3 regions of the Pseudomonas baetica genome follow, and region 1 is predicted to be linked to each of the others. Evidence: riboswitches for the same ligand, from Rfam matches in the RefSeq annotation. Region 1 holds a riboswitch; each other region holds the start of a gene.
The links. Region 1 has a riboswitch for cobalamin ahead of ATI02_RS08305 (CbtB domain-containing protein). Riboswitches for the same ligand answer to the same signal wherever they lie in the genome.
Positions count from the first base shown of each region.

Region 2: linked by a shared signal. The riboswitch ahead of cobO (cob(I)yrinic acid a,c-diamide adenosyltransferase) and the one ahead of ATI02_RS08305 (CbtB domain-containing protein) in region 1 are both predicted to bind cobalamin.
Region 3: linked by a shared signal. The riboswitch ahead of cobW (cobalamin biosynthesis protein CobW) and the one ahead of ATI02_RS08305 (CbtB domain-containing protein) in region 1 are both predicted to bind cobalamin.

Region 1 is NZ_PHHE01000001.1:1,805,127-1,810,028, reverse strand. It holds partial or broken gene ATI02_RS08320 (transposase) at 1-202, shown strand, start outside; one part of gene ATI02_RS08315 (IS3 family transposase) at 558-1,465, opposite strand; one part of gene ATI02_RS08315 (IS3 family transposase) at 1,465-1,720, opposite strand; partial or broken gene ATI02_RS08310 (IS4 family transposase) at 1,784-2,640, opposite strand; cobalamin riboswitch at 2,836-3,057, shown strand; gene ATI02_RS08305 (CbtB domain-containing protein) at 3,181-3,378, shown strand; gene ATI02_RS08300 (CbtA family protein) at 3,390-4,091, shown strand; gene ATI02_RS08295 (cobalamin biosynthesis protein) at 4,088-4,501, shown strand; gene cobM (precorrin-4 C(11)-methyltransferase) at 4,582-4,902, shown strand, end outside.
Region 2 is NZ_PHHE01000001.1:663,588-668,489, forward strand. It holds gene ATI02_RS03005 (C40 family peptidase) at 1-509, shown strand, start outside; gene ATI02_RS03010 (PQQ-dependent sugar dehydrogenase) at 643-1,956, opposite strand; gene ATI02_RS03015 (hypothetical protein) at 2,023-2,607, opposite strand; cobalamin riboswitch at 2,761-2,990, shown strand; gene cobO (cob(I)yrinic acid a,c-diamide adenosyltransferase) at 3,072-3,683, shown strand; gene ATI02_RS03025 (cobyrinic acid a,c-diamide synthase CobB) at 3,680-4,902, shown strand, end outside.
Region 3 is NZ_PHHE01000001.1:6,676,699-6,681,600, forward strand. It holds gene ATI02_RS31000 (IS256 family transposase) at 1-769, shown strand, start outside; partial or broken gene ATI02_RS31005 (IS3 family transposase) at 832-1,680, shown strand; partial or broken gene ATI02_RS31010 (IS4 family transposase) at 1,690-2,124, shown strand; cobalamin riboswitch at 2,218-2,430, shown strand; gene cobW (cobalamin biosynthesis protein CobW) at 2,531-3,601, shown strand; gene cobN (cobaltochelatase subunit CobN) at 3,605-4,902, shown strand, end outside.

The DNA of each region.
Region 1 (4,902 bases):
TATCGAAAGCATCAACGCTCAGCTACGCAAGATCATCAAGACCCGGGGCCACTTCCCGACGGATGACGCAGCGACCAAGCTGATCTGGCTTGGGCTGCGTAACATCACGGCAAACTGGGGCTCGGCGGCTCATGACTGGAAGAGTGCGATGAACCAATTTGCGATTCTGTACGGAGATCGATTTATCAGGCCGACCTGGTAAAACCCGGCCTGCCTGACGGCAGGCCATTACCGGCCCGCACACAAAAAATCTGACACTCTCTGGTGATAACACCAAATGGCGAAAAAATATATGCTAGCGCTTACAATAAAGGCCTTATAATCTTCTCCACCCTATCCCGAAAAATTATAAAAAGATTCACAACCTTTACTGGATACTATTTAGCCATAAGCAAAGACGGTAGCCGAGTAGCTTCTTTTCATCAAAGTGAATCTATTAAGATGATAAACACCTCTACAGACACACTCATTAAAGATTTTCTGCCAGCTCCGCCCCCAGGCGCTTATCTTATATTCAACCACGAAGGCACACAGCTTTATTGCTTAACTTGTAGTGGTCAACTAATCCCGGACACGACGTTAAGTTTTTTCTCGGCCTGAGCTGGGGCCAGTCCGTTGTTGAATTGGTGCGGTCTAATCCAGTTGTACCGATGCATCAGGTAATGACTGATGTCGCGGTGCGCTTCTTGAGCTGTCATGTAGCCCACGGTCGGTATCCATTCAGTTTTCAAGCTGCGAAACACACGCTCCATCGGCGCGTTATCCCAGCAGTTTCCACGACGGCTCATGCTTTGGCGCATGCGGTAACGCCAGAGCCGTTGGCGAAACTGGCGACTGCCATATTGCGAGCCCTGATCCGAGTGAAACAGAAGCCCTTGAGGCCTGCCACGCTGTTCGTAAGCCATGTCCAACGCCTTGATGACCAGATCCGCATCCGGCTTGTTCGACAGCGCCCAGCCCACCACTCGGCGCGCGTAAAGATCCATAACGACAGCCAGGTAATGCCATTTCCCTTGAGCCCAGATGTAGGTGATGTCGCCACACCAGACCTGATTCGGCGCCGGCACATCAAACTCTCGATTCAATATGTTCGGAATGTCAGGCCGCTCAACCGTCGCTTGTTTGTAGGCATGTGATCCAGGTTGTTTACTGACCAACTCCAGTTCCCGCATCAGGCCTCGCACCTTGAACCGCCCAATTTGCTCGCCGTCTTCCTGCATCATCGACACGATGCTGCGGCTACCGGCGGCGCTTCGACTTTGCGTAAACAGTTCGTTAACCCGGCTGCGCAACCGAAGCCGCTCAACGTCTGGAGTTCGGCGCCTGAGACGATGGGCGTAGTAACACGAACGAGTGACGTCAAAGACTGCGCAAAGCCAATCAACCGGCTCTTGGGGGCTCAGTTGATCAATCAGCGCGTGCGCTCGTGCTCTTCCGACATCAAGAGCGCGGTAGCCTTTTTTAAAATGGATTTCTCCCGCTCAAGTCGAGCGATTCGAGCTTCCAATTCCTGGATTTTCTGTTGCTCTGGCGTCAGCGCTTTACTCTGCGGAGTAACGCCAGTGCGCTCCTGCTGAAGCTGATTAACCCAGCGGCGCAACGCGGACTCAACCACACCAAGCGAGCGGCTGGCTTCGATATGGCTATAGCCTTGATCGAGCACGAGGCCTGCGGCCTCGCGTTTGAATTCAGCGGAAAAAGAACGACGTTGTTTGGTCATCAGACACCTCTATCTGGCGAGCATTCTCGCCTAAATGGGTGTCCGGTTTCATTAGACCACTACAAACATACCTTCAATACTCCAGCGACGGCGATAGAGTTGCGCGATCTGCTGCGCGCTGACGCTCTGGGGTAGATTGCTCCAGAACATCAAGCTGCTGTCACCCGAGTCTGTTGGCGAATGAAGCGTCAGTTCGACACGCCGACATTGGTAACCGCCTCTGACCTGGATGATCTGCTCACGCACAGTGCCTGTTTCCACAGGCACGGGTTCTTGCCACTCACCCTCTTGAATCAGGCGTGGATGCTTGGCTTGCTGACGAATGACAAAGGACGTCTGGACCTGCTCACAAGCCTCCATGACCGGGAGCGTGCAATAGAGTCGATCAGCCAGCCACACTTGGCCTGGCTCGGCATTGGCCAGTAGAGGCAGCACGCAAACACGCTCGCTTGCGTAGGCATCCTCACACGCCTGAAGGTCGATGACCTGATCGAGATCGGGGTCGTAAACAACCACCGAAAAGCCAGGACGAGCGGCGCCTCGCTCATGGCGTAGAGCGCCCAGACGTTTCTCAGTGGAAGCCAAATGATTGCCGTCCACCACTCCGGCAACGTTTTGGTGCAGCCCAGCTCCTTGATGGTCGGAGTCAGACGTTGCGCACAACCTGTGACCAGAGCGCGTAACAGCGCAGGTTCAGTACGACTGATCTTGTCGTAGAGGGCAGCCAAACTGACAGGAAGATCTTCCAGTTGCCGCGCGGCGGCGTGCAGGGATGGCTTCAAGCCCAATGAAACAAGGGACATCAGCTTGATGATGGTCGAGAACAGTAGCTCACGAGAATACTGCCGTTGCCGATGCTCTTCGAAGACCTGATCAATCCACTCAGGCGCAATGGCCTGCTCCAGCGCCAATTTGGCCATGACACTGGCAGGTGCTTTTTTCTCGAAACGCGCTAGAACATCGGCCCACATCGTTCGGGTCCTCCTGGCTGAAGTATCAGGGGATTTTACCTAAGACCTTGAAAGGGATGGCCGTAAGGGCGAAACCCTAAGCCGCCGTTACCGCAGCAACGGATATGCCCCCTCCAATTGACTCAAATCCCCCCCTCATGCTCTCCTACGCAACTTGTTACGGGTGCCCTTCACAGGGTGAAACGGGAAACCGGTGAATCATGTGCTTTACTCAAGCCCATGTCAGTCCGGTGCTGCCCCCGCAACGGTAAGCGAGCGAAGCGTCAAAACCACTGTGCCCCAACGGCATGGGAAGGTGACGCTTGCAGGTCGGCCTGACGCCAACCCCTCGTGAGCCCGGAGACCGGCCCGCAACACACAGCCCGCAGTCATGCGTCGCTGAACATAACAAACCCGCGGTGGGCGGGCGCTGTTCGAACCTCTGCGAGCCCGACCCGCAGGGGTTTTCATGCGCTCTATGACCCCGCTGACACTCCAGAGGGAAGCGCCATGTCGATCATCAGCAGCACCGCCAGCAACACCGACAAGATCTCCAGCACCACCACCCTGAGCCAACGCCTGACCGCCGCCATTTTCGCGTCGATCCTGGGCGCCAGCCTCGTCTATTTCGCCGGTTTCTCGCACATCGAAGCGGTGCACAACGCCGCTCACGATACCCGCCACAGCGCCGCGTTCCCGTGCCACTGAGACCTGCCGACATGATCAAGCGTATTGCGCAAACAGCAGGTTTCAGCGGTCTGCTGGCCGCCCTGCTCCTCACCCTGCTGCAAAGCTTCTGGGTTTCGCCGCTGATTCTGCAGGCCGAAACCTATGAAAAGTCCGAACCTGCGGCTGAAGTACACGAACATGCAGCTGGCACGGCTGCCCACACCCACGACGCCGAAGCCTGGGAACCGGAAGATGGCTGGCAGCGTGTGGTCTCGACCACGGGCGGCAATCTGGTGGTGGCCGTCGGTTTTGCCCTGATGCTCGCCGGTCTCTACACCCTGCGCGCGCCGACCAAAACTTCGCAAGGTCTGCTCTGGGGCCTGGCCGGCTACGCCACTTTCGTGCTGGCACCGACCTTGGGCTTGCCGCCGGAATTGCCGGGCACTGCTGCGGCGGATCTGGCTTCACGGCAGCTCTGGTGGATCAGCACAGCCGCGTCCACCGCCGTCGGCCTGGCGTTGATCGCGTTCAGCCGCCATTGGCTGATGAAGATCCTCGGTGTGGCGATCCTCGCTGTGCCGCACGTCATCGGTGCACCTCAGCCGGAAGTGCATTCGATGCTGGCGCCAGAAGCGCTTGAGGCACAGTTCAAAATCGCTTCGCAGTTGACCAACGTGGCGTTCTGGCTGGCCCTGGGCCTGATCAGTGCCTGGTTGTTCCGCCGCAAAAGCGAAGGTCAATACCACCTATGACCGATGACAGCGCAGCGCCGACCTTCGTGGTCGGCCTGGGCTGCCAGCGCGGCTGCCCCGCCAGCACATTACGCGCGTTACTCGATCAAGCCTTGCAGGCCCATCGCATTGAGCTCGAAGCGGTCAAGGCCTTGGCCAGCATCGACTTGAAACGCGATGAGCCAGGTTTGCAAGAACTCGCCGCACAATTGGCCCTGCCGTTGCTGTATTTCAGCAGCGAACAATTGGCCAGCTATCAACAGCAGCTCAGTCACCATTCGCAGATCGCCTACGAACGCACCGGTTGCTACGGCGTCGCCGAAAGTGCCGCACTGGCGCTCGCTGAACAGTTGATTCAGGCACCGGCAAAACTGCTGATTTCCCGGCAAAAATACGCTCAGGCAACGCTGGCATTGGCCGGCGCTGCGTAAAATCCCGATAATCCCCGCCATCGATCATGAGCGATCTTCATCTGAAGCATGGCTGCACCTCTTTTCCAAAGGATTCAACGATGACCGTTTACTTCATCGGCGCAGGCCCCGGCGACCCGGAATTGATCACCGTCAAAGGCCAGCGGCTGATCCGCAGTTGCCCGGTGATCATCTATGCAGGCTCGCTGGTACCGGCGGCGGTGCTGGACGGTCACCAGGCAGAGACAGTGGTTAATAGCGCTGAACTGCATCTGGAACAGATCATCGAACTGATCAAAACCGCCCATGCCAAGGGCCAGGATATAGCGCGAGTGCATTCGGGGGATCCGAGTCTTTACGGCGCCATTGGCGAGCAGATTCGCTATTTGCGCGAGCTGGATATTCCATTCGAAATCATTCCC
Region 2 (4,902 bases), 1.1 Mb from region 1:
TCTTCTTCGCAGCGCTGCTCAGCGCCTGTGCCAGTCGTACTCCGCCGCCTGCGCCAGTGGTTCGCGCGCCGGTGGTGTTCGGTCCATCCCAAGCCTTTTCTCCTGCTGCTGAAGACGTGCTGTTTCGTGCGCTCGGTCTGGTCGGCACGCCTTATCGCTGGGGCGGCAATACGCCGGATTCGGGATTTGATTGCAGTGGGCTGATCGGCTTTGTTTACCGTGATGCGGCGGGTATTTCTCTGCCGCGCTCCACGCGCGAGCTGATCGTCATGCAGGCGCCGAATGTCGGTAAGGAAGGCTTGCAGACCGGTGACCTGATCTTCTTCGCCACCAATGGTGGTTCGCAGGTCAGTCATGCGGGGATTTACGTCGGGGAGGGGCGCTTCGTGCATGCGCCGGCAACGGGCGGCACGGTGAAGCTGGACAGTCTGTCGAAGGCGTATTGGCAGAAGGCGTATCTGAGTGCGAAGCGGGTGTTGCAGCCTGAGCATCTGGCGCATAACCCATAGTAAAAATCGCAGCAATCCTAATGTGGGAGCGAGCCTGCTCGCGAAAGCGGTGTATCAGTCAACTCAATGGAGGCTGACACTGCGCATTCGCGAGCAGGCTCGCTCCCACAGTTGTTTCAGGTCACATTCAACATCACTTCGTGGCCGAGACTCGCCACACCTTATTGCCGACATCATCCGCCACCAGCAAGCCACCTTGCTGGTCGATCACCACACCGACCGGGCGACCCAGTGCGTTCTCGTCCTTGTCTAGGAAACCGGTCAGCACGTCCACCGGTTGGCCCGTCGGCTTACCAGCCGCGAACGGTACGAAAATTACTTTGTAGCCACTGTGCGGCTTGCGGTTCCACGAGCCATGCTGGCCAATGAATGCGCCTTCCTTGAATTGCGCCGGCAAACTGTTGCCCTCGGCGAAGGTCAGGCCCAATGAGGCGGTGTGCGGGCCGACGGCGTAGTCCGGCGCGATGGCTTTGGCGACCAGGTCCGGGTTCTGCGGCTCGACCCGCACATCGACGTGCTGACCGTAATAGCTGAATGGCCAACCATAGAAGCCGCCATCCTTGACCGAAGTAATGTAGTCCGGCACCAGATCGCTGCCGATCTCGTCACGCTCGTTCACCGCTGTCCACAGCGCGCCACTGGTAGGCTCCCAGGCAAGGCCGTTAGGGTTGCGGATGCCCGAGGCAAAAATCCGATGATTGCCGGTGGCCCGGTCCACTTCCCAGATCGCCGCGCGACCTTGTTCCTGGTCCATGCCGTTTTCGCCGACGTTGCTGTTCGAGCCGACGGTGACGTACAGCTTGCTGCCGTCCTTGCTGGCGATCACGTTTTTCGTCCAGTGATGGTTCAGTGTGCCGCCCGGCAGATCGGTGACCTTGATCGGCTGCGACTTGATTTCGGTTGCGCCGGGCTCGTAATTGAAGCGCAGCAAGCGATCGGTATCGGCGACATACAGATCATTACCGACCAGGGTCATGCCAAACGGCGAATTGAGATTTTGTAGAAACACCGTGCGGGTCTCCGCCACGCCATCGTGGTCGGCGTCGCGCAGCAAGGTGATGCGATTCGGGCTCGGTACGCCGGCGCCGGCCTTGCCCATGACTTTCTTCATCACCCAGCCACGAATACCTTTGCTGTCGTCGGGTTTGGGCGGGGCATTGGTTTCTGCCACCAGCACATCGCCATTGGGCAGCACGTAAAGCCAGCGCGGATGATCGAGGCCTTCGGCAAACGCTGCCACTTGGGTGCCTGCTGCCGCAGTCGGTTTGCCGCCCTCGGGCCAGCCGATCGCCGGGGCGATGTTCACCGTCGGGATCAGGGTTTTGTTCGGTTCGGGCAGTTTCGGTGACGGGCCGGTGCCGTCGGTGACTTGCAGGCTGGAGGATTCACCGCAGGCGGCGAGCCCTCCGGCGAGCGCGATAACGAGAGCGAGCTGGGTCTTGCGCATTGCTGATCTTCCCTATGAATGCATTCTTAATCATAGAGGAGCGCGCAAGCCCGATGGTTCAACTGCTCAACCGCGGGCCTCTTTGAACAGTACGGCGATGCCCGGATGATAGTTGCCGGCTTCGCTGCGCAACTTGCGGTAGGCGTAGGGGAAATACCAGGCGACGGCGCAGGTATGTTCCTTTTGCAGGTCGTCGACCATGTCTTGGAGTTCTTCGGGGCTGGCGCTGTGTTGGGCTTTTTGCGGGGCGACAAACAGGCAGCCAAGCTTGAGGTCGCTGGCGAAGCTGATGCGTTTGGCGTCGCTGGTGATCTCCAGCAGGGCTTGGGTCAGGTTGAGGTTGTTGACTCGCGGCCAGCGTTGCGTGGCCTGAATGTAAGCGCGGTCTTCGGTACCCGCCAGGAACAGATCGGCGCGGGCATTGCGCTCGCCTTCTTCGTTCTGCTTGCGGGTAGCGGTCTGTTCCAGTGTCACCATTTCGGCCATCCAGGCCGCCGCTGAAAGCAAGCCGAGGTTGGCTTTCTCGTCATGCCAGTAGGGCGTGTCGCTGTCGCCGCGCACGGCGTTGTAACGGTCGATACAGTCAAACCAGCGTTCCAGCACCGGGCGTAGAAATTCCAGGCGCGGGTTGCTGATGATCATGCCTTGCATGTGGCTCACCTTGTTCTTGTGTGATGTGAGATTGTGGCTCTTTGATATCACTCTTGAGAGTGTGGCACAAGATTGGCGTCAGATAATTGATCGACGGCAGTTATTCGCCCGATGGACCCCTCTTTAATTGACGCTCAACCCCCAACCCTCTAACCTTCGCGGCTTGTTTCAGGTGCTCTGTGACGTGCGTCGACAGAGTGAAACAGGGAAGCCGGTGAGGGTTGTCTGCAGAGCAGGCACAACCACGATCCCGGCGCTGCCCCCGCAACGGTAAATGAGTGAAAACTGCGCCTTGAGCCACTGCTTCGAAAGAAGCGGGAAGGCGCGCAGTCAGGCGAACGCCGCTCATGAGCCCGGAGACCGGCCTGATCCATCCAGCGGCATCACGGTGGGCGATGCCAGGCTTTTTGCCGTCTATTCTTGTGCCTGCCCGCCGTTATCCAGCCTCAACGGAGAGCTCCCCCATGACTGATTCCCCCGAGCGTGACGAACGCCATCTGGCGCGTATGCAGCGCAAAAAAGCCGTAATCGACGAACGCATCGCCAACTCGCCTGACGAGTGCGGGCTGGTGCTGGTGCTCACCGGTAACGGCAAAGGCAAAAGCAGCTCGGCGTTCGGCATGCTCGCCCGCGCCATGGGCCACGGCATGCAGTGCGGCGTGGTGCAGTTCATCAAGGGCCGCAACAGTACTGGCGAAGAGCTGTTCTTCCGCCGCTTCCCCGAGCAGGTGCGCTTCCATGTGATGGGCGAAGGCTTCACGTGGGAAACCCAGGACCGTCAACGCGACATCGTCGCCGCCGAAGCCGCGTGGGCCGTGTCCCGCGAACTGCTGCGCGACCCGTCGATCGGTCTGGTGGTGCTGGATGAATTGAACATCGCCCTCAAGCACGGTTACCTCGACCTCGATCAGGTGCTCAGCGACTTGCAGGCGCGTCCGCCGATGCAGCATGTGATCGTCACCGGTCGCGGCGCCAAGCCGGAAATGATCGAGATGGGCGACACCGTCACCGAAATGGGCATGCTCAAACACGCCTTCCAGGCCGGCATCAAAGCGCAGAAAGGCGTCGAACTTTGAATCAACCACGTCACTGCCCGGCGGTACTCATCGCCGCGCCGGCCTCCGGTCAGGGCAAGACCACCGTCACCGCCGCGCTGGCCCGTTTGCATCGCAATCAGGGGCGCAAGGTGCGCGTGTTCAAGTGCGGGCCGGACTTTCTCGATCCGATGATTCTCGAGCGCGCCAGCGGTGCGCCGGTTTATCAACTGGACATGTGGATGGTCGGCGAACAGGAAAGCCGTCGCCTCCTGTGGGAAGCCGCCGCTGAAGCCGATCTGATTCTGATCGAAGGCGTGATGGGCCTGTTTGACGGCGCGCCGTCGAGCGCCGATCTGGCGCGGCATTTCGGCGTGCCGGTACTCGGTGTGATCGACGGCACGGCCATGGCGCAGACCTTTGGCGCATTGGCGCTGGGCTTGGCGAAGTATCAGCCGGATCTGCCGTTCGCTGGCGTGTTGGCCAATCGGGTCGGCACTTTGCGTCACGCACAATTGCTCGAAGGCAGCCTCACCGAAGGTTTGCGCTGGTACGGCGCGTTGTCCCGTGAGACCGGCATCGAACTGCCGAGCCGTCATCTTGGTCTGGTTCAGGCCAGTGAACTGAATGACCTCGATATGCGCCTCGACGCGGCTGCCGCAGCGCTTGCCAGCAGTTGCGAGGTAGCGCTGCCACCGGCCGTGGAGTTTGCCGCGCCTGCAGTCATCACCGCAGAGCCCTTATTAAAAGATGTGCGCATCGCCGTCGCCCGCGATGAAGCCTTTGCCTTCACCTATGGCGCGAGCCTCGACTTGCTGCGAGCGATGGGCGCTGAGTTGAGTTTCTTCTCGCCGATTCGCGACACGCAATTTCCTGAGGCGGACAGCCTGTATCTGCCCGGCGGTTACCCGGAATTGCACCATGTGGCGTTATCGCAAAACACCGCGATGCTCGACGCCATCCGTGCGCATCATGCCGCTGGCAAACCGTTGCTCGCTGAATGCGGCGGCATGCTCTATCTGCTCGATTCGTTGACCGATGTTGAAGGCACGCGCGCTGAGCTGGTCGGTTTGCTGGCAGGTGATGCGGTGATGCAAAAACGTCTGGCGGCGCTGGCGCTGCAAGCGGTCGATCTGCCGGAAGGTTCGCTGCGTGGCCACACTTATCACCACTCCCTGACCTCCACTGAATTGACGCCGATTGCCCGGGGCCTGAGCCCCAATGGTGGGCGTGGGGCCGAGGCGGTTTATCGGGAAGGACG
Region 3 (4,902 bases), 4.9 Mb from region 1:
TGCGTGGCAACAGCGACCGCTTGAGCCGATGTACCCAGTCATTTTCTTCGATGCGCTGCGGGTCAAGATCCGAGAAGAAGGCCTTGTCCGCAACAAGGCGATTTACTTGGCGCTGGGTGTTTTACCCGATGGAACGCGCGATATTCTTGGTATCTGGATCGAAAACACCGAGGGTGCGAAGTTCTGGATGAAGGTCTTCAACGACCTCAAGACCCGCGGCGTAGAGGACGTGCTGATCGCCGTGACTGACGGTCTCAAAGGCATGCCAGAGGCGCTAAGCGCAGTATTTCCGGCAACAACGCTGCAAACATGCATCGTCCACTTGATCCGCAACAGCCTCGATTACGCGGCGTGGGACAAGCGCCGTGAGCTGGCCAAGGCGCTAAAACCGATCTATCAAGCCATCAACGCAGAAGCGGCTGAGGAAGCACTGGATGCCTTTGAAAATGGCCCTTGGGGTAAGCAATACCCAACGGTGGTGGCGGCCTGGAGACGAGCCTGGGATCGAGTGATTCCATTTTTTGTCTTCCCGCCTGCCATTCGAAAAGTGATCTATACGACCAACGCTATCGAAAGCATCAACGCTCAGCTACGCAAGATCATCAAGACCCGGGGCCACTTCCCGACGGATGACGCAGCGACCAAGCTGATCTGGCTTGGGCTGCGTAACATCACGGCAAACTGGGGCTCGGCGGCTCATGACTGGAAGAGTGCGATGAACCAATTTGCGATTCTGTACGGAGATCGATTTATCAGGCCGACCTGGTAAAACCCGGCCTGCCTGACGGCAGGCCATTACCGGCCCGCACACAAAAAATCTGACACTCTCATCAACTGAGCCCCCAAGAGCCGGTTGATTGGCTTTGCGCAGTCTTTGACGTCACTCGTTCGTGTTACTACGCCCATCGTCTCAGGCGCCGAACTCCAGACGTTGAGCGGCTTCGGTTGCGCAGCCGGGTTAACGAACTGTTTACGCAAAGTCGAAGCGCCGCCGGTAGCCGCAGCATCGTGTCGATGATGCAGGAAGACGGCGAGCAAATTGGGCGGTTCAAGGTGCGAGGCCTGATGCGGGAACTGGAGTTGGTCAGTAAACAACCTGGATCACATGCCTACAAACAAGCGACGGTTGAGCGGCCTGACATTCCGAACATATTGAATCGAGAGTTTGATGTGCCGGCGCCGAATCAGGTCTGGTGTGGCGACATCACCTACATCTGGGCTCAAGGGAAATGGCATTACCTGGCTGTCGTTATGGATCTTTACGCGCGCCGAGTGGTGGGCTGGGCGCTGTCGAACAAGCCGGATGCGGATCTGGTCATCAAGGCGTTGGACATGGCTTACGAACAGCGTGGCAGGCCTCAAGGGCTTCTGTTTCACTCGGATCAGGGCTCGCAATATGGCAGTCGCCAGTTTCGCCAACGGCTCTGGCGTTACCGCATGCGCCAAAGCATGAGCCGTCGTGGAAACTGCTGGGATAACGCGCCGATGGAGCGTGTGTTTCGCAGCTTGAAAACTGAATGGATACCGACCGTGGGCTACATGACAGCTCAAGAAGCGCACCGCGACATCAGTCATTACCTGATGCATCGGTACAACTGGATTAGACCGCACCAATTCAACAACGGACTGGCCCCAGCTCAGGCCGAGAAAAAACTTAACGTCGTGTCCGGGATTAGTTGACCACTACAGTTCCAGCGACTGGAAGCGATCCTGGAAAGTGAAATCGAAACTCTTGGCAGCCCAAAGGCTACCTTACTCGGGTTCGCCACGGCGGTGTTGGCCTACAACGTCCTGGCCGTCCTCAAACGAAGCGTCGAGCAAGCTCACCGGGATACCCAGCCTGACGGCTGGGAAGCCTCGACCTATCACTTGGCGGTTCAGGTCAGGAGTGGTTATGAGGGAATGCAGATTGCGCTGCCTTCGGAATATCTTCCCGTCATTCCTCTGGAAAAACTGGCCCAGCGCTTACTAGAGCTGGCCAGCAACATCCAACCCAAACAAGTTGCGAAAAGCCCCCGTGGCCCCAAGGTGCCTAAGCCCAAGACATGGGTCCAAGGCACGGCGGTGCATGCGCATGTTTCAACGGACAGAGTAATCAAGGCTGCCAAAACTAAAAGACCTTGAAAGGGATGGCTGTAAGAGCGAAACCGCCAGCGGCCCCAGCCGCAGCAACGGATATGCCCCCAATCCAAACATTGACCCATAAGCAAGCCATGCGTAGCCTTGCGCTTTCGAGGTTCTTCGGCCCATGCCGAAGCTAAGAAGGGAACGCGGTCAATGCCGCGGCTGCCCCCGCAACTGTGAACGGTGAAGTTCGTTGCCAAGCCACTGCCAGCTCAATCCACAGAGCCCGCGGGAAGGCGCAACGAACGCCAGGCCCAGCGCCTGAACACCGTCAGCCAGGAGACCTGCCTCGTCACAGATTCTCACTACAACCGGGCGGGGTGATCCGGTGGCGAACTCTCCAGGCACGCACGCGCGGTGCCGGTTCTCGTCCCGTATGCCCGCCACTTTGCCAAAGGGCATACCGATGAAAACACTGGCCAAACTCCCCGTCACCATCGTCACCGGCTTCCTCGGCTCGGGCAAAACCACGCTGCTACGGCACATGCTCGATAACGCTCAGGGCCGCCGCATCGCAGTGATCGTCAACGAGTTCGGCGAGTTGGGCATTGACGGTGAAATCCTCAAACAGTGCACCATCGGCTGCACCGAAGAAGAAGCCTCCGGTCGCGTTTATGAACTGGCCAACGGCTGCCTGTGCTGCACCGTTCAAGAAGAATTCTTCCCGGTGATGCGCGAGCTGGTGGCACGTCGTGGTGACCTCGACCACATCCTCATCGAAACCTCCGGTCTGGCCCTGCCGAAACCATTGGTGCAAGCCTTTCAGTGGCCGGAAATCCGCAGTGCCTGCACTGTTGATGCGGTGATCACCGTGGTCGACAGCCCGGCCGTGGCCGCCGGCACTTTCGCCGCGTTCCCGGATCAGGTCGACGCCCAGCGCAAACTCGACCCGAACCTGGACCACGAATCGCCACTGCACGAACTGTTCGCTGACCAACTGGCCAGCGCCGATCTGGTCATCCTCAACAAGGCCGACCAGACCAGCCCGGAAGACCTCGCGCGCGTGCGCCTTGAAGTCGCCGAAGAGCTGCCGCCCGCAGTAAAAATCATCGAAGCCAGCAACGGCCGCCTGCCGCTGGACGTGCTGATCGGCCTCGGCGCCGGTTCCGAAGAACACATCGATAGCCGCCACAGCCATCACGATCACCACCACGACGGTGATGACGATCACGACGACCACGATCACGACGCCTTTGATTCGATCTCCATCGAACTGCCGCAAGCTGACGAAAGCCTGCTGCTCGATGCGCTGACGCAACTGGTGGTCCAGCACGGCATCCTGCGTGTGAAGGGCTTCGCGGCGATCCCGAACAAGCCGATGCGCTTGCTGATTCAAGGTGTGGGTACGCGTTTCGACAAGCACTTCGACCGTCAGTGGGGTGCCGATGAGGCACGCGTCACGCGTCTGGTGTTGATCGGTCAGGAGCTCGACGCGGCGCAACTCGAGGCGCAACTGCGCGCCGCGCTCAGCGTTTAAGCCATGCACCTGCTCAGGACCCAGCCCGGCGGTTTCGTCTCGGATGACAACATTGCCGACCTTGGCCAAACCCCCGCCGAGCTGGTGATCCTGTGCAGCGGTGATTCCAGTCTGGCGCTGCTCGCCGAAGCCGCGCAGCAGTTGCCCGAGGATTATCCGAGCCTGCGTCTGGCCAATCCGATGCAGGTGCAGAATCACGCCTCGGTCGATTTGTACGTCGACGAAGTGTTGCGCCACGCCAAGGTGATCCTGATCTCGCTCCATGGTGGCATTGCTTATTGGCGTTATGGCGTCGAGCGTCTGATCGAGCTGACTGAGCGCGGTGTGCAGGTGATTCTGGTGCCGGGTGACGATCGCCCTGATCCGGAACTCAGCGATCTGAGCACCGTCGCAGCCGAGGATCGCGATCGACTCTGGCAGTTCTTGCGCCAAGGCGGCATGGGCAACGCGCTGGACTTCTTTCGTTGTCTGGCCAACCGTTGGCTGGCCCGCGATTACGTTTGGGGTGAGCCGCAAACGCTGCCGCGCACGGCGATTTACCATCCGCACAAAACTTCTGCCGCACTGAGTGACTGGCAAGCCGAATGGCTGCCCGAGCAACCGGTGGCGGCGGTGCTGTTTTACCGTTCGCACTTGCAAGCGGCGAACACCGCGTTCATCGATATTTTTTGCCAGCGCCTGCAGGCTGCTGGATTGAATCCGTTGCCGATCGCGGTGGCCAGTCTGAAAGAGCCCGGCTGTCTGTCGGTGGTCGAGGACTGGCTGGATGAAGTCGAAGCGGGGGTGATTCTCAACACCACCGGTTTCGCCCAGTCCAGCCCTGAAGCGCCGCATCTGCGGCCGTTTCGTCGCAATATCCCGGTGATCCAGGCGATCTGTGCCCAGGACAACGAGCCCGGCTGGCGCGACAGCGAGCAGGGCCTTGGGCCAAGGGATCTGGCGATGCACATTGCCCTGCCGGAACTCGACGGGCGCATCATCAGCCGGCCGATCAGCTTCAAGGATCTGGCCTGGCGTAGCGAGCGCAGTCAGTCCGATGTGGTCTGCTACCGCGCGCAACCGGAGCGCATGGATTTTGTCGCCGAACTGGCGCGGCGCTGGATCGATCTGGCGCGGGTGCCGAACGCCGAGAAACGCATCGCGTTGATCCTTGCCAATTACCCGACCCGCGACGGACGCATCGGCAACGGCGTCGGCCTCGATACGCCGGCGGCGGCGCTGAATATCCTGCGTGCGTTGCAGGCCGAGGGCTATCCGGTCACGGCAGAGTTGCCCAAAACCGGCACCGAGCTGATCCAGCA